Regions from separate parts of the Glaciecola sp. G7-5 genome, predicted to be linked through region 4. Evidence: predicted binding sites of a transcription regulator. Region 4 holds the regulator's gene; each other region holds the start of a gene.
The links. The regulator sigma-54, encoded in region 4, starts transcription at its own class of promoters, with help from an activator protein. The targets are predictions, from matches to a motif close to GTTGGCACGNNNNTNGNNT.
Positions count from the first base shown of each region.

Region 1: AC0L6H_RS19150 (DUF3192 domain-containing protein) is a predicted target of sigma-54. The motif match lies at 6,107-6,125, and genes of this name have one in related genera.
Region 2: AC0L6H_RS06430 (DUF4097 family beta strand repeat-containing protein) is a predicted target of sigma-54. The motif match lies at 3,609-3,627, and genes of this name have one in related genera.
Region 3: nirB (nitrite reductase large subunit NirB) is a predicted target of sigma-54. The motif match lies at 2,985-3,003, and genes of this name have one in related genera.

Region 1 covers NZ_CM147892.1:4,336,518-4,344,233, reverse strand. The annotation lists gene galU (UTP--glucose-1-phosphate uridylyltransferase GalU) at 1-227, shown strand, start outside; gene AC0L6H_RS19185 (ComEA family DNA-binding protein) at 298-651, opposite strand; gene AC0L6H_RS19180 (hypothetical protein) at 820-1,035, shown strand; gene ppnN (nucleotide 5'-monophosphate nucleosidase PpnN) at 1,103-2,482, opposite strand; gene AC0L6H_RS19170 (GGDEF domain-containing protein) at 2,573-4,081, opposite strand; gene queF (NADPH-dependent 7-cyano-7-deazaguanine reductase QueF) at 4,137-4,970, opposite strand; gene syd (SecY-interacting protein) at 5,093-5,686, shown strand; gene AC0L6H_RS19155 (DNA-binding protein) at 5,649-5,978, opposite strand; gene AC0L6H_RS19150 (DUF3192 domain-containing protein) at 6,199-6,561, shown strand; gene AC0L6H_RS19145 (GNAT family N-acetyltransferase) at 6,751-7,392, shown strand.
Region 2 covers NZ_CM147892.1:1,499,784-1,507,499, forward strand. The annotation lists gene AC0L6H_RS06425 (thrombospondin type 3 repeat-containing protein) at 1-2,859, shown strand, start outside; gene AC0L6H_RS06430 (DUF4097 family beta strand repeat-containing protein) at 2,873-3,553, opposite strand; gene AC0L6H_RS06435 (hypothetical protein) at 3,930-4,307, opposite strand; gene AC0L6H_RS06440 (alpha/beta hydrolase family protein) at 4,322-6,286, opposite strand; gene pckA (phosphoenolpyruvate carboxykinase (ATP)) at 6,389-7,716, opposite strand, start outside.
Region 3 covers NZ_CM147892.1:5,059,063-5,066,778, forward strand. The annotation lists gene nirD (nitrite reductase small subunit NirD) at 1-217, opposite strand, end outside; gene nirB (nitrite reductase large subunit NirB) at 227-2,815, opposite strand; gene AC0L6H_RS22230 (hypothetical protein) at 3,304-3,837, shown strand; gene AC0L6H_RS22235 (OmpA family protein) at 3,853-5,727, shown strand; gene AC0L6H_RS22240 (Rab family GTPase) at 5,743-6,234, shown strand; gene AC0L6H_RS22245 (putative bifunctional diguanylate cyclase/phosphodiesterase) at 6,231-7,716, shown strand, end outside.
Region 4 covers NZ_CM147892.1:2,373,674-2,381,389, forward strand. The annotation lists gene rapZ (RNase adapter RapZ) at 1-799, opposite strand, end outside; gene ptsN (PTS IIA-like nitrogen regulatory protein PtsN) at 862-1,305, opposite strand; gene hpf (ribosome hibernation promoting factor) at 1,313-1,600, opposite strand; gene AC0L6H_RS10435 (RNA polymerase factor sigma-54) at 1,626-3,161, opposite strand; gene lptB (LPS export ABC transporter ATP-binding protein) at 3,318-4,046, opposite strand; gene lptA (lipopolysaccharide transport periplasmic protein LptA) at 4,043-4,729, opposite strand; gene lptC (LPS export ABC transporter periplasmic protein LptC) at 4,698-5,258, opposite strand; gene kdsC (3-deoxy-manno-octulosonate-8-phosphatase KdsC) at 5,255-5,803, opposite strand; partial or broken gene AC0L6H_RS10460 (KpsF/GutQ family sugar-phosphate isomerase) at 5,860-6,821, opposite strand; gene AC0L6H_RS10465 (calcium/sodium antiporter) at 6,923-7,716, opposite strand, start outside.

The DNA of each region.
Region 1 (7,716 bases), 2.0 Mb from region 4:
GGGACTTGCTTGCAAAAACGGCCCCTGGCGCTGGCGGCGAAATTCAACTAACTGATTCAATCGATATGTTGATGGAGCATGAACAAGTTGATGCATATTACATGAAAGGCAAGAGCCATGACTGTGGTAGCAAACTTGGCTATATGAAAGCCAATATTGAGTTTGCCATGCGTCACCCCGAACTAGGGCAAGAATTTACTGATTATTTGAAAGAAAAGTTTAGCTAGAACACAATGTCGTAGTTATGTCTTTGCAGAGGAAAAGCTCGTTTTACACGAGCTTTTTTGTACGCAGAATTTAGATGGAAATGTAACCGTCTAGTTTTGCTAGCATCTTAGGCCCAATACCCTTTACGTTCACCAATTCTTCGACAGATGTGAACTGGCCATTGAGCTCACGATATTCTATGATCGCTATGGCTTTTTTTGCACCAATTCCCGGTAGGTTTGAAAGCTCTTCTGCACTAGCACTATTTATATTTAGCATGCTTATCGATTCACTCGGTGCATTGGCTCTTGAGAGCGTGCTTAGAGTGTCTAGTGTAGTGACATCTTGTTCAATGCTACTTGTATTAGCGACCGCGTTTATTGAGTATTGACCCATCGCGCCAACAAGTAAAACGCATAGCATGATCCAATTTGGTAATTTCATTTTGTATTTCCTTATAAAGTATTTGATTGAGTGCGTGCTACAACGCACAACAACAAAGACTACATAAGAAAATGACTTTCTAAAACTTGGCTTTTGGTACAGAATTGGCGAAAGTTAAAGAAAGCATACAACATTGCTAAGCCCAACACATGAGATTTACACAACCCGATGATCAGCGATATTCGTTACCAGTTTCAAAGCCATATCCACGCCAACCGTTTTATAAACGAACTACAACATTGGGAAAAGCATAGTGTTAAGGCTAAACTCTACACTAAATCAAACACGGTAAAAGTTAGTTATGAATCTGATGGGCGCGGATTTGATTACACCTTAAGCGATTTAGATGATCTTGCCAGTATGTATGGCGGCACAGAATATTAAGAAGCAATAGTGAAGCTGGTATAGCCTCACAAAGGGCTATACCAAAGATGATGGGCGTTGTTAGTGTTTATACCTTGATTGTATAACAAGGTTCATAAGGAGCACCATTTAGCTTCATTCGACCTTGCTCAACAAAGGATGCCAGTAATTTATCCATTTTTTGCATTAAGGCCGCGTCACCGTTTAGTTCAAATCGTCCGTGTTTCTTAATTTGTTCGATCCCTTCAGATTTTACGTTACCTGCTACAATCCCTGAAAAACACTTGCGTAAATTTGCCGCCAAAGATGAAATGGGCTGACTGGCGCTTAAGTCTAGCGCTTTCATTGATTCATGGCTTGGAATGAAGGGCTTTTGGAAGTCTTCGGGTATATGTAGGGTCCAGTTGAAGTTATAAGAATCCCCCATCTCACGCCTATAAGCCAGTACATCTTTTTGTGCAGCGCTCATGGCACTTGCTACTTCGCGCGCATTTCCAGTAACGATACTATATTTACTTTGTCCCTCTTTGCCTAAGGTTGCACCAACAAAATCGTCTATCGCCTCAAAATAGGCTTTACGACTTGCCGGACCGGTGAGAATGAGTGGAATTTTTTGGCCTTTATTCTTTTCGTCAAGCAGAATTCCAAGCAAGTATAGGAGTTCTTCTGCAGTGCCAACACCACCAGGAAACACAACTATCCCTTGGGATATTCTCACAAACGCCTCTAAGCGTTTTTCTATGTCTGGCATAATGATTAATTCGTTTACAATCGCATTGGGCGGCTCTGCTGCGATAATACTGGGTTCTGTAATGCCCAAGTAGCGGCCGCTTTTAACGCGCTGTTTGGCATGGCCAATAGCAGCTCCCTTCATTGGTCCTTTCATCGCCCCTGGGCCGCAACCGGTGCATATATTCATTGCGCGTAAGCCAAGTTCATAACCAACTTCTTTGGTGTACTTATATTCTTCGGTCACAATCGAGTGACCACCCCAACAAACTATCATCTTCGCAGGCTCAACTCCCCCCAATGCATCTGCATGGCGAAGCATGTCAAACACCACATGAGTGGTAATATTTGCCTCTATTGGTGTGCGAATGCGATGCATTGTGGAATCGAACTGTGCATTGTGTTTACTGCTCATGTAGAGCATATCGCGCAGTACAGAAAAGATATGTTCGTGCACTCCTACAATCAATTTTCCGTCAACAAAAGCGCTTTGTGGTGGATTAACTAGTTCTATCTTTACACCTCGCTCTTTTCTCACCAATCTCACTTCAAAGTCTTTATAAGTTTCAAATAGCATTTCTGCGTCATCTTGCTCAATGCCGGCGTTTAGCACCGCTAAACAACAGTTTCTGAAGATTTGATACATGTCATCGGTCGTTGATTGTTCTAGTAAATTCATTTCGAGTTGTGACAATTGTGACATCCAACCAACGGGATTTAGTTGTATAGTTTTGGTCATTTAGGATCCTTTTGTGTACTGTCGATTTCGCTTAAGCTTCTTTTCACCTTAAGCATTTTTATAGATGTAGCGCATATTTGATATATGCGATTAGCCTCGTATGCAGGTTTGATTTCGGCCATTATTTTTCGCGCTAAATAATAAATTGTCAGCGGCCTCAAACGCCTCCTCAATTGTTGACTGAGTACCAAACTCACTCAGGCCAATACTGATGGTTACACTAACGCGAGCGCCTTTAAACATAAATGGGAGCGAGGCAATTTTTTCACGCAGCGCTTCTACTTTCGCAAAGCTAGTATTGAGGTCTTGATCATAAAGTAATGCAACAAACTCTTCGCCGCCCCAACGTACCAAAAAATCGTTTTTATCAATCAATTTTCGGATGTGATTAGCAATAATTTGCAATGTCTTGTCGCCAACAGAATGTCCGTACTTATCATTAATCTGCTTGAAATTGTCAATGTCAAAAATAGCAAGGTAAACGACTTGTTTCTCGTTTCTCAACCTGCGCCATTCATTGTTCACCTTTTCTTCATAGGCGATTCTATTGGGTAATTTGGTCAGCGTATCAGTCATAGCATTGATACGCTGTTCTATTAGTTTTTGTTTATAAGTATCACTTTGACTTTCAAGCTCATACAAACGTTTTTGCATTGATTGCAACAATGCGATTACTTTTTGTTGTTCGCCGCGGTCTTGTTGCTCACTCATATCAAGAGAATTCTGCAATTTGGCAAGGTATTCACTACTTTGTTTCTTTAAGTTGACGATATTTTCGCTGCTTGATATGGCATTTTCCATTACTAATATTTGCGCTTTCATCGCGGTAGTTTCTTGATGACGTGTTTGCAATCGGCTTTTGGACTTGTTTATTGTTGTGTGTATACCTTGATTGATTTGCACTAAAGATTTGTGAATATTGTTTATTAGCTTAGTGGCTGAAGAGGCTTCGCGCAGCACGTCTTTAATAACAAAACGAATCACTATTAAACAGCATTGCAATAATTCTTTTTGGCCAAGTCCATCGTTTAATTTTTGGTTTATTTCAACTAAGGTCTTATCGTTCGTATTTTGATGATAGAAGGGCGCAATGAGTTCTCGTATTTCTTGGGTAATTTGTTGATGTATCTGTTGAAGCTCATCGCTGTCTTTTTGTTTACTCATCACCAAATTATTGTTCAAGGCTTTTTTGAACAAAGTGAGCGCCTTTTCAAACTGACCAAGTGGCGAGTCTTTGCCTCCTTCGCTAGGCACCAAGCTGCTTATAAATTGTTTTATTTCCTGTTTGACTTCAGAGTCAATGACATCAAGCCCAGTTAAATTACGCAAAGCTCCTTGGATTTGTAAAAGGGTATCGGCATTCTTTTGTTGCATAAACTTACTTTCTTTTTTCAGTTTTGCATTTAAGCCGGTTGCTAGTTCAACTGCTTTGTCGTAATCGGGTTTGCCGCTTAGGAGTGTTTTTATCTGTTGAAACTCCGCATCGATTACCGGACTCGTTCCCCGAAAAAAGTCAGCCAAGCCCGCAATAAAAATCGACAGTTTATCGAGCTGTTGCCGAGCTATCATCAGTTTTTGCTTGGGTGACAATTCACTCATTTGTGTGTCCTGTTCATCTTCATGGTTGCCCGCAAATATAGACGGGCTCGGCGCATTATTGTCTTGCTAAACGTATATTCGCATAAGGACTTTCAAAGTTTGATCGAAATGGATTGATATCTAAACCACCGCGTCTGGTGTATCTCGCATAAACGCTCAGTTTTTCGGGATTACATGTTGTCAAAATATCATAAAATATACGTTCTACGCATTGTTCATGAAACTCGTTATGTTGGCGAAAGGAAATCAAATATCGAAGTAGACTTTCGTGATCAATTTGGGAACCTGAATATCGTATTTGCACGCTACCCCAATCCGGTTGGTTGGTAATCAGGCAATTTGATTTCAATAGATGACTAACCAGCGTTTCGTTTACGCCTTCGCCGCTGGTCTCAAGCTGATGTGAAGACAAGTCATAGTTGTCAATACTGATATCTATATCGTCAATCAAACAGGTGGGAAATGTTGGGTTTTCTTGGCTAGGGAGGTCGCCTATTTGCTGTTGGGCAAAGTCACTAGCAGCGATAATACTAAGCCTTACTGGCTTACCTGCACAGGCTGACAAATCTTTGTGTAGAATCTCGCTAACTGCCGCTGTCGACGCAAACTGGGTTTGATTAAAACTATTTAAATACAGTTTGAAGGACTTTGATTCAATTAAATTCTCAGAATCGATGGGAACATCACACTGTAAAATGGCCACCATTGGCTTACCTTTATTGTTTAACCACGACAACTCATAAGCATTCCACGTATCTGTCCCGGTGAAGGGTAGTACCTTAGGTAATTTAATGCTGTCTCGGCTTAAACTTCGAGGTACGGCTTGTAGTAAACTAGCATCGTAATGCTGCGCATATTCTACCGCTTTCCCCAGTACTAGTGCATCCACTCTTATCTCCTGTATACATTTGCGTTTTAATCAAGTTATACGCACATGACAATCATTATAGTTGTGATTATAATAACAAAAAACGCCGCTGGTGGTGAGCAAGTTCATAGGAACATAAGTCCATGTCATCTCAACAAGAACAAACAAGGGCTTTTAACCAAGCTTTCGATGCATTTATCAATAGTTATATCGACCATTCGTCCCAAGACAATATGGGTTTACTGACATACTACGACAATGAATGGCCAAGCCCGTGTTTTCAAGTCAACGCCAATACGCGCAAGCAAGACGGTGATGAAGTCTCATGGCTACCCGTATTACGCAGTGAACCAGCTAGCTTAAGTAATTTAGAAGAGGCCTTAGAAGTAAGGATACCTCTGGAATTACAATTGCTTTTTGGTCGTTATTATTCTCACGATCTAAACGCTTCCACAGAAGATGGCGGACTTTCAATCATTCAGGCCTGGAATGAACAAGACTTCGACCGCCTACAAAAAAATCTTATTGCTCATGTATTAATGAAAAGGCGCTTAAAACAAGCCGAGACTTTGTTTTTTGGTCTTACTGACGAAGAAGATTATATATTGTCGGTGATGTTAAGCAGTGGCGCAGTTATGCTAGAGAAGGTCGGGAAAGAGCCTGTTCGAGAGCTCGCGCCCAATCTAAGCGCTTTTTTACTTAACCTAAAGCCTGCACCTGTATTTGTAAGTCTTTAAGTTGTTTGCTCATAGAGGCAATTGCAAGTTCTAGCTGGGCAATTTTCTGTTCACAGGCACAGTTGGTGTTTGCTGATTGTGTTTCATGAGCTAATTTTTCATTCGCTTCTGATATTTCTACACTTTCTTGGTTCAAGCCCAACTCTTGATTGATTTGAAATTGCTGTATCCCCTTAACAATAGTGGCTAGTTTCACTTTGTTGCTTAGCCTGGTTTTTACTAATGCGATGCTTGGTTTTTTACCTGCTTTCACTAAGGCTAAACATACTTGTATCACTTCTTGAGTTTGCATAGGTTCTCATTAATGATTTAAACGAATAATTAGCCATATTGTTAAATAATTCGTCTACTTTACACAAGTATAATTTGGTTTTCATGGCGATTACAAGCTAAGCGTATGAATTATATGGTTATTTTAATGTTGGTCTAATTATTGTTTATACTTGAATCGTTGCCTTATATTTTAAGCGCACACACTATTATTAAGAACAATATTTACTAAGAGGTTTGTAATGAAAAAGGGTTTACTAGCAATTGCACTATCAGGCGTTTTACTTTCAGGTTGCGTTATTTCAATTGATGACGACTACGACAATGGCAGCAATCACGTTTCGTGGAGTAAGATTGAAAAAGAAAATCGTAAAATGATCAGCGAATTGTCAGTTGGCACTTCAATTGCGTCGGTACGCAGAAGCATGGGCACCCCTGATTTTGACGAGCTCATCGTAAAAAATGATAAAGAACATAGAGTCCTGTTTTATCGAACTCAGCGTACTGAAGGTGACGGTATAACCACCAAAGACGAATGTACCCCCATCCTTTTTGTTAATGGCGAATTAATCGGATTTGGTCAAACCGCATTAGACGCTATTTAAGCAGCAATTACTTGCTTTGATTCTCGTCTGAGGCATTGCCTTAGCGTTGTTATTATTCTGGCATGTAAAAAAAATGTTAATGCGCGTGCAATTCGTTTACACTCTCGACTGAAACTCAAAAGAGAGAAACATTTTATCTAGCCGATATGAATGTTTCTTTCTCCAGAAAAGGGAAAAGAGAGTAGGTATATGACTGTGACCCATTACAAGCCAGATTTGCAAAACGTGAAAGCGTCCTATTTAGGGGCCGATGATCTAAAAGTAGCCGCGTCAATTTTATATAACGCATATTTTGATGACCCTTTGTTCACTGATATTTTTCAAGTTAACAAAGAGGGCTATGAGGCGAGATTACGCAGCGCGATCCGAGAAGAAATAAATACATATTGGAATGCATCCCAATCCTTAATAGGCTTATACGAAAACAAACGGCTATTAGCGGTGACTTGTTTAACTTTGCCCGATACCGCATTTGGCTCTGGTAAGTTTTGGCACTGGCGTTTAAAGATGTTACTGACAGCGGGTTATTTTGGTACTAAACAAATGATTGTTAAGGAAGAAAAAGTACGCGAAAAGATGCCAGCCAAAAATTATCATATGCTCTCGCTAATTGGTGTTCATCCTGACTATCAAGATATAGGTTTAGGGCACGTATTGATGAGCGCGGTATTAGGTTTATTATTAGAAGACGAGTCATCTGAAGGAGTCGGTGTACTTGTTACGCTACCTAAATGTATTTCTTTCTTTGAAGATGGTGGTTTTAAGCACGTTGAAGAAATTGCCGTTGGTAATATTAAAGGCAAAGTAATGTTTAGGCCTCGTGATAACTGATCAAAATACACTCTTCCTTTTTTACTCGCAGTTTTGTAAGAGATATCTTACAAAATTGTGAGTAATACAGCCTTAAAACTGAAGATTTTTATCCTCGCAAACTATAAATCCCAAATAAAACAAGATCTTACAGAAAGATCAAATTTGCTCTCTTAAATCTCACTAAAATTTTGTCAAAAATACTTTACTAAAACTCATCGCCATTACGTATTCTATACCTGTCTTAAGGGAACTTCAGGAAGAAGGTTAAGACCACGACAGGATGTTGTGTTAATGGATTGCAAAGTAAAGGATTAAACTGGACAACATATGGATAGTGAATCT
Region 2 (7,716 bases), 870 kb from region 4:
GACGACAACGATGGCTTTGAAGATAGCAATGACCTATTTCCTCTTAACCCTTTAGAATGGGCCGACAACGACCTTGATGGTCAGGGAGATAACAGTGACAACGATGACGATAATGATGGCATTGCTGATGCTGATGATGCTTTTTCCTTTGATGCCACCGAAACCTTAGATAATGACGGTGACGGCATAGGCAACAATGCCGATACTGACGATGACAATGATGGTGTTTTAGATGATGTAGATGCCTTCCCTTTTTCAGCAGCTGAGCAACTAGATAGCGATGCTGACGGTATTGGTAATAATGCTGATCAAGATGATGACAACGACGGTATTGTTGATGTAGATGATAGTCAACCTTTGAACCCCAGCATCGGTGATGATCAAGCACCTACCATAGACGGCATTAGCGATTTAATAATAGAAGCTACAGGCCCGTTAACGACTATTCCATTGACCGAACCACGTGTACGCGATAACAACCTCAATCCGGCGACCTTAAGCAGTGACTATGTGCAGCCGCTGCCTTTAGGTGAGCATGTTATTACTTGGAAGGCAGTCGATTTTGCTGGCAACATAAGCACTTTGGCGCAAAACGTAGTCGTTCAAGATACCATTGCGCCAGTGTTTGATGAAAGTGCAGTGCTTGATATAAGGTCACGAGGCATATTAACTGATGTAAGCCAAGACATTAGCGAAAGCGCTACAGATTTGGTTGATGGTGAAATAGATGCCGTACTGATTACTGAAAATAACCTTAAAGCGGGTGCGCAAAGCGTCATGTTGCAGGCGACAGATGCTTCAGGAAATGCATCAATCAAAGAACTATTTGTTAACATACTACCGACTTTCACCGCCAAAGCCTATGGGGTTTCTGCGCCAGGTAATCGCTTGCGCTTACCTATTGTGCTGTCGGGCAAAGCGCCAGAGTATCCTGTTAGTGTTGAGTACACCGTAGTTGGCCCCGTCACTTCAGCAAGTTCTGGTGTTTTCTATATTAACCAAGGCCAGCGCGCCACCCTTGATATTGACGTGGCAGCGACGGCTAACTTAGGCGATACACTTTGGATTAATTTTGCCAACCCACAAAATGCGGCAATTGGTCGTTTGTCTCAAATTCGTATTGACCTTAGTAATGCGAACCAAGCACCAGTAGCGGATATAAAATTACTGCAAAATAGCGAGGTTGTGAGTTTAGCGTATCAAGACCAAGGCGAAGCAACCTTGCTGGCGAACATACGAGACATCAATCTCGATGACTTTCATCAAGTGGTTTGGGAAGTGGTAGCCCAAGGCAACCGTGACAATGTGCTCAGCATCGCTGACCTTAACAATGACAACAATTCAGCGACTTTTGAATTCAATCCAGCCTTGCTTGAAGCAGGTGAATATATCGCTCGGGCGCAAATTAGTGAACGCAATACCGCAGAGCTTTATTCGTCTAGTATTGAGTTTGCCTTTTCAGTCGCAGCGCTAAAACCTGTGTTATCTGCATTTATTGATAGTGACTTTGACGGTCTTTCTGACCAAGCGGAAGGGCTTAGCGATGACGATTTAGATGGTGTGCCAGACTACCTTGACGATGAAGAAAATACCGCGACTTTACCCACGGGTGCAAGCGAACAACCCATCACAACACTCGCTGGATATCGGTTAACCTTAGGTGACATCGCCAAAATGAGTGAAGCGCAAAGTGCTGCAAATGCGGTGATTTCAGAATTTGATATTCAAACTTATGGACTGTCGTCGTATTATCCAGACGTAGAGGTGGACGACCCGCATTTTGATGCGATTCAGCAAATTACCAATTTCAATATTGAAAACTTAGAAAGCATTGGTGAAAGTGTGCCGGTGGTAATTCCTTTAAATACGGGTTCCTTAATTCCCGAAGATGCTGTGTATCGCAAATTTAATAGTCGTGATGGTTGGTTTACCTTTGTTGAAAATGCACACAATGTAATTATGTCGGCTCCATTTGATGCAAATGGCAACTGCCCTGAAACAGATTCGAGCCTTTATTTAAATGGTTTAACGCCGGGCGATAATTGTATTCAGTTAATTATTCAAGATGGCGGACCAAACGATGCTGATTTGACTGAAAACGGTCTCATAAAAGATCCGGGCGTGTTATCACGACGCTTACCAAATCGCTCACCACTGATTAACGTAGCACAGCAAACTAACGTATTTGAAGGAGAAACCGTTCGCGTTGATGCTTCATTAACTACCGATGCTGAGGGTGATGATCTTTTATTTACTTGGACGCAAATAGGCGGTATTCGTATAAACTTAGGTGAAAATATTTCCCCACTGCTGAGTTTTAACGCGCCGCAAGTTAGCGAGAATGAATCTTTACTGTTTCGTTTAGACGTTTATGATGGCCGCGACACGTCAAGCGTAAATATTCGTGTGAATATTTCTAATAAAAACTCCATTCCGACAGTGTCGATTGATGCGCATAGCAGTTCGGTAAATGAAGGCGATCAGCTCACCTTGACCGCCGATACCTATGATGCAGATGGCGACTTCCTTTCGTTTGAATGGCGTCAGATAAGTGGGCCTAGCGTAGTTTTAAGTGGGCAAAATGGACAGTCACTTAGCCTTACCTTGCCTGAAGTTAATGCCACTACGTCGGTGACGCTTGCAGTATTTGTTGCTGATAGTGAAAAACAGGTGTCGGCATCTACAACGATTACCATTGTTGACACAACTTCCGTACCCGAGCCAAGTGATGGTGAGGCAAGTGGTGGCGGTGCTATGAATATTTATTTGTTGGCTTTAGCTTGTGTGATTGCATGGACGCGGCGCAAAAAAAGCCCTATTGGCGTCAATAGGGCAAGTCTAGGAGGGTTGAATAAATGACTAGTGTGTGGTTTTAAAACTTTTCAATTACTTTGCTACGCAAGCTGTCGTCATCAAAGTCGAACTCTACCGGGCCTTCAATAATAATATTGCCTTCAACAATCACGCCTTTTTCAATTCGTAGTACGGGTAAACGCTGCGAGTAGTTGTTGTTATTGTTTCTGCGCTTATAAACAATGTCACCCTGTACACGGGTTTTACCCAATAATTCGATTGATGCATTTACGGTTTCGATGTTCTTTTCTACTACAACTCCTTCAATCACTATTTTGCCGTTCACAGATGTTACGCTGCCTTTTACTAGCGAGTTTTTGTTCAGTTCAATTTTCCCATTGACGGTGCTTACATCACCATTTGCCGTTAGACCCGTTCCCGCGCTAAGTTTGCCATTGACGGTTGAGAGATCATCCAAGCTCACGTTATCGCCAACCGATAGGCGGCCATTAACGCTTGAGACATCTTCGGCTGTCACGTTATCTTCAATGGTGAGTCTGCCATTAACTGCAGATGCGTCTTCGATGGTTTTGCCTTCACCAATGGTTAAGGATTTGTTGACTGTTGAATAATCTCCGTCCATTGATATTCGAGCACTCGCTTTGCCAGAACCAACGTGCACGATGCACCCTGCTAATAGAATGAGCGACATTATTGCTACGATAAAGGTCAATACGGGTCTTTTTACTTGCTTGGTCATGTTTGTGTCCTTTTACTATTTTCTTATTAGAATGTGTGTATTTTATAAGTCTTTGTAACAAATTCAGTGCCAATATTATTTAATCAATAAAAACAATTAGATAAGTGAATTCGTCGTCAATGAGACGAAAAGTAGACTGCTAAAATCGTTAACTTTTGGTGTATTTGATTATTAAGTCGCTCTATTTCTTAGGAAGGTTTAAATGGCTGGTAAAAAATAAAACCTTGGGGAGGCATAATGTTAATCTTTTAAGCGAATCGTCTTTTTTGCAAAGGGAGGGGGTTTAATACTTAATCGAATCGTCTTTCCTGCGAAGGCAGGAATCTGCTTGATACAACCGCTTTCATCCCATAAATAGAGGATGTTTTTGGAGATCTCAGCCTGCGCTGAGATGACGGGTGGCGCGGACGACGAAGGGGGCGCGGATGACGGAAAGGGCTCGGGTGACGAAAGGGGCGCGGATGACGAAGGGGGCGCGGATGACGGAAAGGGCTCGGGTGACGAAGGGGGCGCGGACGATGAAGGGAGGGGGTTTAATATTTAATCGAATCGTCTTTCCTGCGAAGGCAGGAATCTGCTTGATACAACCGCTTTCATCCCATAAATAGAGGATGTTTTCGGAGATCTCAGCCTGCGCTGAGATGACGAAAGGGGCGCGGATGACGAAGGGGGCGCGGATGACGGAATGGGAGCGGATGATGGGTGAGGGGGCGGAAGGCGAAGGGACGCAGAAGGCGCAGGGAGGGGGCGCCAAAACGCCCCTATAAGCTATAAGTCTAAATGTTTGTCTAAAAACTTTAGTACCTGCTCGTAGTAATGCAGTCTGTGCTCTGGCTTATAGAAACCGTGTCCTTCGTCTTCTAATAACTCATACACATATGGATGCTTTGCCTCATCTAAGGCGGCTACTAAAGATTCAGCTTGTTCTATGGGGGCTCTTTGGTCTTCTCCGCCATGAACTATAAGGACGGGGGCTTTTAATTTATCTATATTGTAGCTAGGAGAAAAGGCCTTAAGGTTAGCTTCATCGGTACCTAACACCTTTTTTAAGAAGGTTTGGCCGCTGTCTCGTTCAGCTACATCGCCCTCTTCAAACATTAGCGGTAAATCATAAACACCCACCACACCAATGGCACATTTAAACATATCGGGTTCTAGAATCGAGCTTTGCAAGGCTGAGTAACCGCCAAAGCTTGCCCCCATTATACAAATATTATCTTTATTAACTGTTCCTTCAGATATGAGGTGTTTGACACCATCTATTATGTCGAACTGAATTTCACTGCCCCATTTTCTATGGCCTGAATGCTCAAAATCACGACCGTATCCACCCGATCCTCGGAAATTAACCTTCAACACAGCCATACCACGGCTCGCAAGTAGCTGAGAACTAGGATCGTAACCCCACCAATCTCTTGGACCATGCGGACCGCCATGAGGCATCACGACAAGCGGCAGGTTTTTGGTTTCAACATTGTTTGGTATGGTTAAGTAGCCATAGATTGTCTTACCGTCTCGGGTTTCAAAATTAATGGGCTTGGTTTTTGCCATTTGTTCTGGATTAATCCACGCCATCGATGAAAACAAACGCCCCAGATTGTTGGTATTTGCATTAAACAGGTAGTAATCACCGGGATTACTGTCACTAGAAGCATATACGATACTCAACTTGCCATCTGAAGTACTGCTAACCAATTGAACTTGTTGACCTTGCAAAGCTTGTATTAACGACTTTAATTGAGCGCTCTTTTTTGATCCGTTGTCGATGAAAGAATAAGTCGGGTAATCAAGCTCAGTTTCGATGGCATAAAGTTCTTTAGAAATTTCATCAACCCACACATCTTTAGGCGAGACACGCTCATCTTGCGACAAAAGTGTAAACTCGTTGGTGTTGACATCCAAAGCGTAAACGCCTTTTGGCTCGCCTTCTTTAGAGGCGCTGACATATACGATGTCTCCCGAGCTATCGAAAGTGAGTAATTGAATGTCTTGAAGATCTTTTCGGCCCAAATCAGCTGTTTGCCATTCTGACTCTTCTGGCTTACGTATATATACTTTTTGATTAATGTAGTCGTCACTGCTCACTGCCACTCTTACATTACCATCATGGTCAGTTACAAATACTGCCATTCGTGAAGGAGACCGGGTAACCGTCTTTCGTTTGCCGGTATACACATCGACCTCATACACAATGGTATAAGGGTCTTTGCTAGCGGTCCAAGGGTATGTGACGATAAGCATTTTACGCTTGTTATCGACCAGCGGGTCAAGTACAAAAGATGTGCCAACGAGGGGTTTCGCTCCACTTTTTAGGCGGCTAGCAGTAGCGACGCCACTCTTATATCCAGCTAAATACTCCCCTTTACTGCCATCAGCGTTTATACCAAACAATTCGCCATGATACTGAGGATGGTCTTGCCAGCCTCTTAGGTATTGCTTTGCAATAACAACTCTTTCATCATTCACCCACGAGTAACTCCCTACCTGCGCATTTCCGGGGAATTGCACAGCATGAAGTACTTTAAAGGTTTTCATATCCAAAATCGCTAATACGCTTTTGCCTTCTGGCTTTGTAACAACCGCTAAGTAATCACCTTTAGGCGATATCTTTACTTGGCTGTATTCGGTACTGCGACTGAAATGCTCAACAGGGATGTTGCTCGTTTTAGCACTGACAGTGCTGCCTAATAGAAGAGCAACGGTAAGAATAATAGTAGAAAAATAGGTAGCCATAAAATTCCGTTTTTGTAAAAACGCCAAGCTTACCTAAGGGGACTTAATTTTTCAATGTTCGAAAAGAAACATAGCACAGCATTTAGCTGTGCTATGTACAAACTAATACACTGGGACTTTAGGCCCTGCACTAACTAGAGCACGGCCTTCATCGGTGTCAGTAAACTTCTCAAAATTTTCGATAAATAAGCCAGCCAAATCTTCTGCTTTCTCTTGCCATTGAGCACTTTCGGCGTAGGTCGCACGAGGATCGAGTATTTTTGAATCAACTCCGTGTAGCTGTGTTGGAATTTGTAAATCAAAAATAGGCAACTGATGGCTTGGTTCATCATCAATACTACCGTCTAAAATGGCATCGATGATGGCACGAGTCGCCTTAATAGAGATTCGTTTGCCTGTGCCGTTCCATCCGGTATTCACTAGGTACGCTTGGGCGTTTGCCATATTCATCCGCTTTTCGAGCACATGTGCATATTTTGTTGGATGCAAGGTAAGGAAGGCTGCACCAAAACAACTTGAGAAGGTTGGCGTGGGTTCAGTTATACCGCGCTCAGTGCCAGCTAGTTTGGCTGTAAAGCCCGACAATAAATAATACTGTGTTTGCGCCGCGTTAAGCTTTGATACTGCGGGTAACACACCAAAGGCATCGGCGGTCAAGAAAATTACTTTGTTAGCATGACCTGCTTTCGAAACGGGTTTAACAATATTATGAATATGATGAATGGGATATGAAACCCGTGTATTTTCGGTCAATGAATTATCATCAAAATCGATGGCGCCATCGTCAGCAACTACCACGTTTTCGAGTAAGGCATCACGTTTAATTGCTTCGTAAATATCTGGTTCGTTTTCTTTCTTTAAATTGATGGTTTTGGCGTAGCAACCACCTTCAAAATTAAACACGCCATTGTCATCCCAGCCGTGCTCATCATCTCCAATCAGTTGGCGCTTCGGATCGGTCGATAAGGTGGTTTTGCCGGTGCCAGATAATCCGAAAAAGATGGCCACATCGCCTTTTTCGCCAACGTTTGCACTGCAGTGCATAGAGGCAATATCTTGTAGTGGCAAATAGTAGTTCATCATCGAGAACATACCTTTTTTCATTTCCCCGCCATACCATGTTCCGCCTATTAACTGAATGCGTTCGCTTAAGTTAAAGGCAACAAAGTTCTCAGAGTTTAGGCCTTGTTCCTTCCAATTCGGGTTAGTGGTTTTCGCACCATTCATGACAATAAAGTCAGGCTCAAAGTCGGCTAATTCTTGCGCTGTTGGGCGAATAAACATATTGGTGACAAAGTGCGCCTGCCACGCTACCTGCATCACGAATCTCACCGCTAGGCGCGTGTCTTTATTGGCGCCACAAAATGCGTCTACAACAAATAAGCGTTTGTCACTCAATTGCGTTGTAATCAGGCCTTTTAGACTTGACC
Region 3 (7,716 bases), 2.5 Mb from region 4:
GATCCCAATTACTGCATACATATACACTTTCCGTAACAGGAAGGTAAAACAAAGCGAGTTGCTCTTGGCTTTTAAGACTAGCATCACTTTTTTGCATGTTCTTTATCGGCGGTAAGATGGCGCAAATACCCGAATTTGGGATAAGGTCAGCTCGTTCACAGATATTAATCCAAGTCGCCTGTGTGTCGTTAATTTCATTTTCTAGTGCTTGCAACATTGTCTTTCCTTAAGCCAGTTCAATGATATCGATATTGCGCGTCGTCGCGCCCTCAACGGCGTTCTTCTCAGCCTCAGTAGCTGGGCGAATCTGTCCACGTTCTTGCACAAACTGAATATTTGCATCGCTAGCGTCACTATTCACAAATTGTCTGAAGCGTTTACGAGAGGACTCATCTTGCAATGTGGTTTTCCATTCACATTGGTAAGTATTGACCACCTGTTGCATCTGCTTTTCTAGAGCGTCGTTAAGTCCTAATGCATCATCAATGACTACCGATTGCAAATAGGCTAGGCCGCCTTCCATGTTGTCCATCCATGTGGATGTGCGCTGCAAACGGTCCGCGGTTTTAACGTAAAAAGATAATATTCTATCGATATATTTTACTAACATTTCAGTACTAAGGTCGGTCGCAAACAAGTCACCATGGCGTGGTTTCATGCCACCATTACCACACACAAATAAATTCCATCCGTTTTCTGTTGCTATAACGCCAATATCTTTACTTTGCGCCTCGGCGCACTCACGAGTACAACCTGAAACCGCAAATTTTATTTTGTGTGGACCACGAAGACCCTTATATCTATTTTCAAGATCAATCGCCAAGGCCACTGAGTCTTGAACGCCATAACGACACCAAGTACTGCCAACACATGATTTGACTGTTCTAAGCGCTTTCGCGTAAGCGTGGCCTGTCTCAAAGCCGCCATCGATTAAGGCTTGCCAGATATCGGGAAGTTGCTCTACTCTTGCCCCAAATAAATCGATGCGTTGGCCTCCGGTTATCTTGGTATATAAAGAATAGGTCTTCGCCACTTGTCCAAGTAAAATGAGTTTATCAGGCGTTATCTCTCCCCCTGCAACTCTTGGAACAACAGAGTAAGTACCGTCTTTTTGCATATTACCAAGGTAGGTATCATTAGTGTCTTGTAGGGCGACATGCTGCTGTTTAAGGATAAATTCATTGTGTACTGAGGCGAGTATTGATCCTACTGCGGGCTTACAAATATCACATCCTAAGCCACTGCCATGCTCGCTAATTAAGGTATCAAAGTCTGTAATACCTGTGACTTCCACTATATTGAAAAGCTCTTGCCTTGAGTATGCAAAGTGCTCGCATATATCTTTTTTCACTTCAACGCCGCGTTTTTCAAGTTCACTGTCAACGACGTTTTTAAGTAAAGCGGCACAACCACCACAGCCACTGCTTGCATTGGTACAAGATTTCACATCCGCGACAGAGCACTGCCCGGCATCAATGGCATTAACAACATCCCCTTTAGACACGTTGTAGCATGAACATACCATGGCTGATAATGGTAAGGCATCGGCCCCTAAACTAGGTGCGCTGTCGGCCGTTGCTGGAAGGATTAAGCTTTCTGGGAATTCTGGGAGAGCTATTTTATTGAGGGCATACTGCAACAAGGTATCATATTGCGAGGTATCACCAATAAGGACTGCTCCTAGTAGCGTCTCGCCTTTAGCGTCAACGACTATTTTTTTGTATACGCCATCAGGCTGATTTTCATAAGTATAACTTTGTGCGCTTGGCGTACGGCCATGAGCGTCACCAATTGAGCCAACTTCTACACCCATCAATTTGAGTTTTGTACTCATGTCAGCGCCAGTAAAAGGCATGTCTTCGCTGTTTGGATTAGCAACAATGTGAGTAGCAGTGGTTCTTGCCATTGCATAACCAGGTGCGACTAAACCAAATATTTTTTGCTCCCATAACGCACATTCACCAATCGCATAAATATCGGCTTCAGAAGTTTGGCAATAATTATCAACAACAATTCCGCCTCGTTCGCCAACGGCAATATCAAAGTTTCGAGCCAATTGGTCACTAGGACGAATACCTGCGGAGAAAAGAATTAAATCGGTTTCTAGTTCAGTACCATCAGCAAAACACATTTTATATCGGCATTGATCTCCAGCTTCGATTGATTGGGTTGCCTTTTGAGTATGAACCTCTACGCCTAAGTCCATAATTTTTTGTTTTAGTAAGCGCCCGCCTCCTTCATCTACTTGCACCGCCATTAATTGCGGCGCAAATTCTACAACATGGGTAGTAAGGCCGGCTTCTTTTAAGGCATTTGCAGCTTCAAGGCCAAGTAGACCACCACCAACAACCACACCAACACGGCTACAAAGCGACGACGCTTTTATCGCGTGTAAGTCATCAATGGTGCGATAAACTAAACAATGTTCTTGGTCGTTTCCAGGAATAGGCGGGACAAAGGGGTAAGAACCTGTAGCAAGAATCAACTTATTGTATTCAAAAACACGGCCATCACTGGTCGTTACCGTTTTATTTAGTTTATCAATATTTTCAACCCACGCATTTAACGCAAAGCTAATGCCTTGGGCGTCGTAATTCTCTTGCGTGGTGAGGGCTAAATCGTCGGCACTTTTGCCTGTGAAAAATTCTGATAAATGCACGCGGTCATAGGCCAGTCTGGACTCTCCCGATAATACGGTAATGCTTATTTCACTGTCGAGTCCTCGCAAATGCTCAACAAAGTGATGACTCACCATGCCATTACCTATCACAAGTACATCGGCCTTGCTGTGTTTTAATCTATCAGTATCGTTCATGTCTATTACCTTTTTTACGCATAAAAAAACCCACACTGACCAGAGTCATGTGCGGGCGTCTTTGCCATTTCGTTGTTTTCACGCAACAAAAATATGAATTTGTAATTGCTTACTTTATGACGACTAGCGTGCAAAATGTAGTCGGCAACCAAGTGGCTTAGTATTTTATATACAAGATAAATGCCAATAATATTTAGCTCGTAAATTCAATAACTTAGAAAAATAGCGATTAATAGAAATAAAAAAAGTCGGGGTAAACTGCACTATAATAGAGCGCTATGCATAAAGATAATGCAACAAGCACTAGGGAAGTCCCACGCTAATAATAGTTTAAGCAATGAGTCATAAATTAAACAAAAAAGCTATCTAATCTCAGAATTCAGAGTAATAATGTGACTACTTACTTAAAAATTTATTGCGCGGTGTCTATTTCACATCCTTACTTGATTATGTAAAGATGGAGAAATACATTTTCAGGGAGATAAACTGTGTCGCAGAAAAATACAAGTAGTACTAAAGAAAATCCATCAACTGGACCGTTAGATGAGTTAGAACAACTGCGCAGTATTGTGTTTGGCTACGCAAAGGCTGAACTAGAAAACAAAATAAAAGAGATAGAGCACTCGCTTAGTTTACAAATAGTAGAACTAAGCAAAAGTACGGCAAGCCAGTTTGCAATGCTTAATGCAAGTATTGAGAAACAACATACTGCTCTGCTTACTAAGATAGAAAGTGTAGATGAACATAGCGAAACAAATAAAACGGCGATTGAACAAAACAATATCGCCTTGGCAAGCCAACTGGAAATGGCAGAAAACGCAAGCAAGGATGACTCTGATATTCTGCATAAGCGCATTGATAGCGAGATAAGTAAACTCGAAACGGCACTAAGTCATTCAATGAAAGACCTGCTTGACCAATTTGAACAAGTTACCAAGGAGCTTAGTTCTTCTAAAACTGACCGCAAAACCCTTGCCCAACTACTTGCCAATATGGCGAGCAATCTTGACGCTGATAGCTAGCGCGCCCTCAACAACATGGAAAACGAAGAATTCGAGGAAGCACCACCAAGGAAGGCCAATACTTTGGAGGATAAAAAACGACAAGCGCAACGAGACCTTGAATCATTACGTTCGATTATTAATTCAGACGCACTGGCAAAGCAAGAGAAAAAGCATAAAGAACACGCTCAAAAGTATGTCAGTGATGTTATAAGCGAAGCGCTCGAGGAAAGACAACAAAAAGACAATAGTGTTGTAAGGATCTTGGGCCCCTTAGTAGAACAATCGATAGAAAGTTCTGTAAGTCAGCAGCGCCAAAAGTTTGTTGATTATTTATATCCCCTTGTTGGCGACCTGGTAAGAAAATTTTCTACTGTTTTTTTGCGTGATTTTATCGAGAAAACCAACGAATTAATTGAAAAAAGCTTGTCCTTTAAGAGTCTTACTTGGCGCTACAAAGCTAAGCGAGCGGGCCTTACTTATTCTCGTTACGTAGCGTCACAAGTTTATGCTTATCAAGTACAACAAGTACTGCTTATACACAAGAGCACGGGAATACTCCTTAACTCCTCAAGCCTTAATCCTGAAGATGACGAAAATTCGGATCTTATTTCAGCGATGCTAAGTGCGATATCAGATTTTGTAAATGACTCATTTTCACAACACAAACAATTACGTGCCGGTCAGAGTACAAAAGATAGCAACAACAATAACGAAATTTATTCTTTGGATGAAATTAAAGTCGATGAGTTTACACTCTACATTAAACAGGGTCCTCAAGCCCTCATCGTAGGGGCCGTATTAGGCAACATTTCACCTGTAGCAAAAGACAAATTGCAGCGCACCTTAGAAGAGATTCATTCGCGCTATATGCATGCCCTACAAACATTTGAGGGTGATACAAGCGTGTTTGAATCAACCTCAACGGCCCTAGATGCTTGTTTAATATCTGAGGAAAAAGCAAATCATGTTGGAAACAAAAAATCTAAAAAGCCATGGCTCGCCACATTACTGTTCTTAGGAGTAATTGTCGCCATAGCCTACTACGGCATTATTTCTTGGCAAACCAATGCGTTGTTAAAAAGCGTCCAAGCTTTACCCCAGGACCAAGGCATTGTTATTAACCGCAGTGATATAGTCGGCGTAAAAGATGTTCAAATCATGGTTTTACGAGACCCTAATGCAATAAGTGTCGATGAGTGGCTACTTCCAGCTAAGCTAGACTCGCGTGAAAATTGGTTATCTATAAACGAAGTTCCTTTTATGTCTCTTTCGCAAACGGTAGTCAAACGCCGGGTGCAGGCCTTAATAGACAAGTTCGCACTCGCTAACACTGGGCCTTCAACTAAAATTACATATGCACAAAATAGCAACCTTATTAGCGGACAACTGACATCCGCACAACTACGCTTTTTGAGAACAAAACTCACAGAAGTCGACGGCATTGAACTACTTAGCCCAACAATAAACATCATTGAACAAGAGAGCGAGAGTGTAGCACTTTCTGAGCGCTTTATTAGCCAACGAGCGCTCGAATTATTAATTGCTGATATAAACCAGCAACAAATAGAATTCTCTAGTGGTAGCGCCGCAATAAGTGATGCTGAGTTAATGCACCTTATGGTGGTAGTCAAGAAGTATGAAGAATTAAAGACTTTCGCCCAAGACTTAGAACTTGTTCCTAGTTTGCTGATATTAGGTGCAAGTGACAATGTCGGAAGTAAAAAAGTAAATCAAGTCTTGAGTCTGCAGAGAGCCGAGAGTACCGCAAAAGCACTCGCTTCCTTAGGTTTAAAGCACAATGAAATTATGACATCAGGGATTGGTATTATTGAAGATGCTCCCCCAAATACCAATATTCGAAAAGCTATTATTTATGTAATACTGGCCAATAAACAACCACCAAAATAGTTAGGTAATAACTACATGTTGCAGAAAAAGATTTGCGTTTTAGGTGCCACAGGCGTTGGTAAAACAAGCTTGATAAAACAATTTGTTGAGGGCATTTTTTCTGATAAATATCACACTTCGATTGGGGTTAAAATCGATAAGAAAATAGTTCTCACCGAGCCCCCTACCCAACTTATGATTTGGGATTTAGAGGGAATGGATAAGTATTGTGAATTTAATCCACGCTACCTTCGAGGAGCATCAGGCATGATTATCGTTGCGGACCAAACCAGATTTACCTCATTGGCTGAATCCATTGAAATATTTAAACTTGCTAGGTGTGTTAGCGAAATACCGGCAATATTGGCAGTAAATAAGACGGATTTACCAGCATCAATGAACTGGAGTAATTCTATCCTTGCGAATCATGCCAGCGAGTTTGACGATATACATTACACCAGTGCTAAAACAGGTGAATCAGTAGAGGCTTTATTCTTAGCCTTAGGCAAAATGGTAAATTACTCATGAAGTTATCAGTATTAAGTTCATTAGGTATTGTAGATTGCGCGATTTTAAAACGAATTGATACAAGACACTTTACCCTAGAAGATTATGCAGGTGTGTGGTTTTTAACCTTATTCCCTGACAGTAAAGTAAAGGAAACTATTGAGCTAGATAACTCGATTATCTTTTTAGACGATTTCTTAATAGACGCAGAGTCCTTTTGGCAAACTCAACAAAACGGAACAATAATAAGTGGAATTTGGACTGAAGAGCTAGAGGGACATTGCCTATTTTTAGAGGCTTTTGCAAGCAACGTCGGAGAAGAACAATTTCTGATAATAAAGAACGCAGAGCAAACTTATTACGAGCGAAAAAATACCTTACAAATAGCCAGAGAACTTTCTTTGTCGAATAACCAAGTGGTCGAAAGACATGACTATTTAAGCCAACGATTACGCGCGATTTTACAAGATGGGACAGACAGCGATCAACGTTTGCCATTACACGAAGCTATTCGCTATGCTGGCATCGGTATTATTATAATCAACGACAGTGAGAAGGTTGTAGAAAGCAACCCTGCTGCTTTCGATATATTTGACCATATAGCTAAAACCAACCAAGAACAGTTACTAAACACTATCGAACAGTTAATTTCGCGACAATACCCCGAGAAAAAACTATTTAGCGGCACCAAAGCCTGGCAAGGTGAACTTTTTTGGCACATGCCGCCTTTGACCACTAAATGGTTAAATATTCATATTAATCCGGTTGTTTCATCAATGGGGACCGTTAATCATTGGATTATTAGTATTAGCGATCAGACCAGAATTAAACATCTTCTGCAAACCAATGAAGAGCTCGCATTACATGACCCTTTGACCGGGCTACCTAATCGTCAATACTTTTGGCAGCAACTTCAAAGCTGTATAGGACAAGATGATCCATTCTATTTAATAAGCATCGATGTGGTAAATTTTAAATATGCTAATGAGCTCTATGGCTATTTAGAAGGCGACGAACTGCTAAAACAAATAGCAAAGAGGCTTGCTCACGAGTTAGCAGATGAAGATTTTATCACCCGAATAGGCGCTGATGAATTTATGATCATTCGAAAATCAAATGGTGCTACCTTGAGTTTAGAGCAAAGAACATTTGAAACTGACACCAACCAATTTGTATCTGAATTGATTTCAACGGGTGCACAAACTTACTTCACAAGTGATGGACGTCCTTGTGACTTACCTATAAAAATAGGGCTGACTCAATATCCGCAAGACGCGACTAGAGCAGAGAATTTATTGAACAATGCTGACTTAGCATTGAGCTACGCTAAAACAACCGCAAATATCGCCGTCCAAGTTTATAATCAACAACTCAATGATGTATCAGCAAGGCGGCTCATGCTCGAAGAAGCATTAAAAAATGCAATTACTAATCAAGAGTTCGCGCTTTATCTGCAACCTATTTACAACGTACACACCAATCAAATAGTAAAAGCAGAAGCCC
Region 4 (7,716 bases):
TTTTAAATGCCTCTGCTAAAGACTGCGCTACGTAAACCGAACGATGTTGGCCTCCTGTGCAGCCAATCGCAATGGTGACATAAGAGCGATTATTGCGCTCTAAGTGGGGTAACCACGTTGTTATTAAATTTTGAATTTGCCAAATTAACTTCATTACCAATGGTTGGCTTGATAAAAACAACTCAACGGGGCCATCAAGTCCACATAATGGTCGTAGGTCAGGATCCCAATGTGGATTAGGTAGAAATCTTACATCAAACACATAATCTGCGTCTTTGGGGATGCCGTATTTAAAACCAAATGACTCAAAGACAATGACTAAATCAGAGCTTTTCTTACCTAAAACGCGCTCGCGAATAAGTTCAGCTAAATCATGTACCGATAGCTTGTCGGTATTTATATGTAAATCCGCTTTTTCTGCGACGGGCACTAAGATTTCGCGCTCTTCGTTGATCGCATCTACCAGTGAGTTACTGCGTTTGAACAAGGGATGTAGGCGCCGCGTTTCACTATAGCGTTTGACGAGTACATCGTCACTTGCATCAAGAAAAATAATGGTAATTTCCCAAAATTCAGGCAGGTAATTAAGTAGTTCGCTAATTTCATTTTCAGTTTCAGGCATATTGCGCACATCAATACTCACGGCAACAAGTTCATGTTGATCCACCAAGGTGTGCGTAAGTGTGGGTAGAAGTGAAACTGGAATATTGTCTACACAGTAGTAGCCAAGATCTTCTAGTGACCGCAAAGCGATTGATTTACCCGAACCTGAGCGACCGCTAATAATCAGAAGTTTCATTTATCACCTTATAAGAGTTACATATGCGTTTGTTTTTATTGCGCTTATGTTCATGAAAAGGTTTAGGCTAACGCGGCGACGATTTCATTTTTGTTTGTGGCTTTACGTATAGCCTTGACGGTGTCCTTATTACTCAGTTTGCGTGCAATACCAGATAATGCTTGAAGGTGTTGATCGGTTTGTTCCTCAGGGACTAATATGGCAAAGAAGATATCTACAGGTTTGCTGTCAATAGCGTCAAACTCAATGGGCTGACTACTAGTGACTATCACCGCAATCATATTGCTTAAGTCTTTAATTTTGCCATGGGGGATAGCAATGCCATGCCCTATACCAGTACTGCCCATTTTTTCGCGGGCCAGTAAACTGCTTAATACTTCCACTTGGTCTAATTCAGGGGATTGTTGGACCGCAATCTCGGAGATGACTTCGAAAATTCGTTTTTTGCTATGACATTCGACCGAACATTGAGTTCGGTCGAGTGAAATGATGTCATTTATTATCATATTCTACTTAGTGACGTTTCTGTTTTTCTTTGTGTTTAATGACCTGACGGTCAAGCTTATCAATGAGGCCGTCGATGGCCGCATACATATCTGTGTGTTCGGCATTCGCAAATACTTCGCCGCCACTTAAGTGAAGCGTCGCTTCTGCTTTTTGAGTGAGCTTTTCGACGTTGAGAATAACATGAACATTGTTAATGTGGTCGAAATGCCTTTCGAGTTTTTCAAATTTGGTATCAACATAATTGCGAAGTGATTCTGTTATGTCGATATGATGACCGGTTAGGTTTATTTGCATAATGCTCGTCCTCTAATGCTTGGCCTCAAACGAGGCTTTTTCGTTGATTCGAAGGGGGAATATGTAACGATTCCCGGTATTTTGCAATTGTTCGTCTAGCTACCTTAATACCCTGGTCCGAAAGCAATTGCGCAATCTTGCTATCGCTTAATGGCTTATGCGCAGGTTCGTCAGCCACGAGCTTCTTAATAAAGGCTCTGATAGCGGTGGAAGAACAATTTTCACCTGACTCCGTTGCTACATGTGACGAAAAGAAATACTTAAGCTCATAAATACCTCTGGGAGTATGCATGTATTTTTGGGTTGTTACACGCGAAATTGTAGATTCGTGCATATCGACCATTTCGGCTACATCATTCAACACCATTGGTTGCATTTTTTCTGGCCCTTGCTCAAAAAATTCGCGTTGTTTGGCAACAATACAATGCGACACTTTAAGTAAGGTTTCATTTCTGCTCTCTAAGCTTTTTATAAACCATTTTGCTTCTTGTAAATGAGACTTAATATATTGAGAATCGTTCGGATTTTTAGTCGTTTTTGACAATTTAGCATAGGTTTCGTTTACCGTCAGCGCAGGTAGAGCTTCGTTATTGAGTTCAACCGTCCACACGCCTTTTTTCTTATAGACATTTACGTCGGGCACAATATATTCTGGTTCTCGTGACGATATTGAGCTGCCAGGACGAGGATTTAAGGTTTTTAATAAACGCATTACTTCCCGAAGTTGGTCTTCTTTGAGGCGAGTCTTGCGCATTAAGGTACGATAATCTTTGCTACTAATTAAATCTGAATGTTCATCAATAATACTGCGAGCTTGCGCCAACCAAGGTGTATCTTCGTTAAATTGTTGAAGTTGTACGAGTAGACACTCTTTTACCGAACGCGCGCCTGAGCCCACCGGATCAAATCGTTGAATGCGTTTCAATACACATTCGACTTCGTCGAGTTCTATGTCTTCATTATCTAAACTCTCGAGAATTTCTTCACTACTAACGGTCAAGTAACCTGATTCATCGATAGAATCAATAATTGCAATTGCGATAGATTTGTCATTATCACTAAAGTGGGTGAGTTCTACTTGCCACATAAGGTGGTCTTGAATAGATTCGGTTGTTTCTCCTTGAAAAACGTAGTCATCATCAGGATTAATACCGGTCATGCGCGTTGGCGCTGAAGTCGACCCTAAATACTCTTCCCAAGAGCTATCTAATGGCAAGTCATCGGGCAGTTCTCTATTCTCAAGCGCATCATGCGAATCCATAGTATCTGGCACTTCAGTGTCGCCGTTGGCCATTGCTGTATCGTTGTTGTTTGTCGCTTCGGCACTCACTGACAACTGTTCTTTATCAGTGCGAGAATCAAGGGTTTGATTGTCATCCGATGACGCACTATTGCTTTCTACATCATGCTCTGCAGTCTCTAATAATGGATTGGATTCAAGGGCTTCTTGAATCTCTTGTTGTAAATCCAGAGTAGAAAGCTGCAACAACTTGATTGCCTGTTGCAATTGAGGAGTCATGGTAAGTTGTTGACTAAACTTGAGCTGCAACGAAGGTTTCATTACTGACCTTCTACTTTATTAATGCGGTGTTTTTGCATAAGGGGCTCTAATTTCTCCAATTGTAGGAAACATCGGTTCCTGTCTATTTTGACATAATGCTGAAGCTATCAACGACTAAGCACTCACTTTTCTACATGATAGCGCTTTAGCGAGTCATTACAAAGAAAATTGTTCACCTAAATAAACATCTCTCACCGTCTGGTTCGAAAGTACTTCTTGTGCACTGCCCGAGGCAATAAGTTCCCCATGGCTAACAATATAGGCTATTTCACAAACATCGAGGGTTTCTTTAACGTTGTGGTCGGTAATGAGTACGCCAATGCCGCGCTCTTTCAACTGATAAATAATCTTCTTTATGTCATTCACCGATATAGGATCGACACCAGCGAATGGTTCATCTAGTAAAATAAATTTAGGATCAGCGGCTAATGCGCGAGCAATTTCAACTCTTCTGCGTTCACCACCCGACAGGCTCATGCCTAGACTATTGCGAATATGATTAATATTAAAATCATCAAGCAGTTCATCTGCAATGCGTTCGCGTTGTTCTTTTGAAATCTCTTTGCGCGTTTGTAAAATTGCCATTAAGTTCTCATACACGCTCAGCTTTCTGAATATAGAAGCTTCTTGTGGCAAGTATCCAATACCCTGACGCGCTCGCTCATGCATCGGCTGAAAACTTAAATTGGTTTGGTCTATAAAGATATCGCCCTTATCTAAGGGAACTAAACCCACAATCATATAAAAGGTAGTGGTTTTGCCTGCGCCGTTTGGTCCTAATAAACCCACTATTTGCCCGGTCGATACTTCAATACTCACATCTCGTACTACTTGACGTGACTTATAGGACTTGGCTAAATGTTTAGCGGATAATGTACTGCTCACGGTTTGTCCTCATCGTCTTTTTTATCTGAAACGAAGGCACCTGGACTCAATACGGTCGTTACTGGGATTTCACTATTGGCATCAGTTGAGGCAATAATTTGTTCTTTGGCCATGTTAAAAGCGATAGAGTCACCATTAACCTTAATATCGTTTTGGTTAATTGCAGCATTGCCTTTTAAAGAAATCGTTTGTATTTCTACTTCATATTTTATTTCATTTGCACTGGCTGTGACCACCGAGCCATCTTCAAGCTTCTGTTTATAACTAGCAGGATTCCCCGTTGCAGTGATGACCTCTTTGCCTTTACCTGCGGTCGCATCTGCAACAACCTTATCGGCTAAGATTTCAAGACTACCTTGGCGTATTATTACATTATCGATGAAAATTGAAGTTTTAGTTTTACCATCGACAGATTGATTTTTGGATTTTGCGGTGACCGGCAATAAAAAATCGGTCGCAATGGTGCTTTGCTCACTTGAGGGCGGTGTTGATTGCGCCGCGATGACTTTACTCCCAAGGTTGACAACCAACAAGCTAGCCAAGATGCTGGCATATAAGCCCTTCCTACGTACAGACTTATTCAGCTTAACTGCGTAATTGCTTTGACCGCCGTTATTAGCTTTGGCATCGCCGCCTTTTGCAAGGCGTAGATTAAAGAACGGGGTTAAATTGGGTCTGTACATGTTGTTTAAACTCGTATTGTTGGGTCGTTAAATTACCAAAGATGCCAATGCTGTTAACCTCATAATTGAGGCCACTAATGGTTACTTTTTGGTCTGAACTTAGGGTTTTGTCTTGTAAGTTGATTTCAATGTACTCGGTGCTTATTTCCTTAATATACTCTTGCGATCGCAAATTCACAATCTTGACGTTTTTTTCAAGTTGAATTCTATTGTTCGTATATAATGTGCCTTCACCAGCAGTCACTTGCCACGGCTGCCCATCATCTAAATAGAGGGTGTAGACAGGATTATGAAATACTGCAAAACCTAAGGCATCGTAATGCTCCATTTTATCGGCAGCCACTTGATGGCTCAGCCTACCTTCTTTATCATACAACTTACTATTTAGGTTAACAGCTTGATAATTTGGAATTAATTCAATATCACGGTCGTTGGCTATTTGTTGTTCTTCATCTTCAAATAACATTGGTAAATAAAGAATGAGTACCGCCGTAAAAATAATAGCGATACTCCATGTTATACGATTCATATACTGGCACCGTGAACTATCTCAAGCTTACCTTTTGCCTGTAAGAATAAGTCACACACCTCTCTTACCGCACCTTTACCACCACCTAAGGTGGTAATGTAATTAGCTTTCATTTTAATAAGTGGATGGGCGTCAAGCGTTGCTACTTTGATACTGCTAAAAGGAAACATTTCCATATCAGGCATATCATCACCAACGCTGGCTATTTGATGACTTTGGTATCCTGTTATACGCATTAATTCAGCTAAGGCTTTGTGTTTGTCTTCACGCCCCTGTAACAAGTGGCGCACGTTGAGCGCTCGCATACGTTGCTCAACAATTGCAGACTTACGACCGGTAATTACGCCCACCATTACACCGCATCTCGCAAGGGCTTTGACGCCGTAGCCGTCTTTCGTATTAAAGGCTTTTAATTCTTCGTTGTTATTACCTAAATAAATTTGGCCATCACTAAAAACGCCGTCTACATCAAAAACGACGAGTTTTATCTTTTTACATTTTTCGAAAAATTCTGATGAAACGGGTTGGTAAAGTGTGTCAATCATCGCTTCATTATTCTCTTCGCTCGACAATGCTTGATTTTGTGTGTCGTTGTGCATATCTACACGACTCCTGCTTTTAGTAACATGTATGTGGTCAGTGCGCCTATCGCTTGTTTCTTTTCATTCAAAACAAACAAGGCGTTTATTTTTTTACTTTGCATTAGATTCAATGCGTCTATGGCTAGGGCGTTTTCGGTAGTGCTTACTCCCCCACGGTCATCACTTCGCAGATTGGGGTTTGATGAATGTCGACACGTTTGTCGAGTGCTCTGCGAAGATCTCCATCACTGAAAATACCTATTACCTGATTGCTGTCGTCTACCACAGCAGTAACCCCAAGACCTTTCGATGAAATGTCCAGTAACGCTTCTTTTACATTGGCAGACGATGGTGTTAAGGGAATATCTTTACCACTTACCATAATGTCAGCGACGGTCAGTAATAAGCGTTTGCCTAAGGCGCCGCCAGGATGAGAAAAGGCGAAATCTTCGGCGGTAAAACCTTTGGCTTCTAGTAATGCTATGGCCAATGCATCGCCTAATACCAATGTTGCCGTAGTGCTCGTGGTGGGTGCTAAGCCCAATGAACAGGCTTCTTTTTTCACGCCCAGTTGCAATACCACATCGGCATATTTGGCAAGGCTACTGTCTTGCTTATTGGTAATTGCAATTATAGGAACTTGAATTCGTTTAATGGACGGTAAAAGGCCTATCAATTCATGCGTTTCGCCAGAGTTTGATATCGCTATTACGACATCATTTGGACTAAGCATGCCAAAATCACCATGATTTGCTTCACCCGGATGCATGAAGAACGAAGGCGTTCCTGTACTAGCAAAGGTGGCGGCCATTTTATTACCAATGTGACCAGACTTACCCATACCTGATACAACGACTTTACCTGTGCATCGCATCAGTAAATCACAAGCTTGAGTAAAACTTTCATCGAGTTGCGATTGCAAGGCCCCAAGTGCTTCTATTTGGTTGTTAAACGTTCTATTTGCGGATTCTAAATAAGTCATATAGTCGAAAATAACCTGAAAATATTGTAAAAATGATGCACCTAAAGTGTACTTATACCAGTGCCAAATCTTGATTGATAAGCACAAGGCCTAGGTCGTAACTAGGCAAATAAAAAGTACTGATAGCCCACAAAAATCCCAAGGAAAATAACCGCTTCTATGCGATTAATTTGTCTTGTTCCTTTTAGATTAAAGCAGAACACAAACAATAGTATAGATAAACCGAGCATGACCAAGGTGTCTCGATTTGCTGCACTGGCGTCAATCGCCCCTGGTGCAATCAGACCCGGCATAGCTAAAACTGCAAGCAAATTAAAAATGTTTGAACCGATGATATTGCCTAATGCAAGATCATCTTCACCTTTCATGACGCCCGCAACACTGGCTGCTAACTCAGGTAAACTAGTCCCTATTGCAATAATTGTTAAGCCAATCACTAAATCACTAATACCAAAGTACTTAGCAATATAGACCGCCGATTCAACCAAGAAATGCGCACTAAGCGGCAGAACAACCAAACCCACGCAGACCCAAAATATTGCGGTACTTGTTGCTACGTTACGCGGGATTTCTGAGTCCGTCTCTTTTATTAAGGGGTCGTTCTTCTCTACTTTAAAAGACAACAGCGCCATACCTGCAATCACTAGCACAAAAAGGGTGATTAAAACGATGCCTTCAATTCTCGATAAATCGCTATCAGCAAGAAAATATACGCCTATCAGCGTAATCACTAACATAACGGGCAATTCACGTTTTAGCGTCGTAGACGAGACTATTAAGGGCTTTATTAGCGCTGTAATGCCAAGCACCAGTGCGATATTTGTAATGTTTGAGCCTATTGCATTACCAACTGCGGTGTCTGTACTGCCTGCAAAAGAGGCCGTTGCGGCCACGA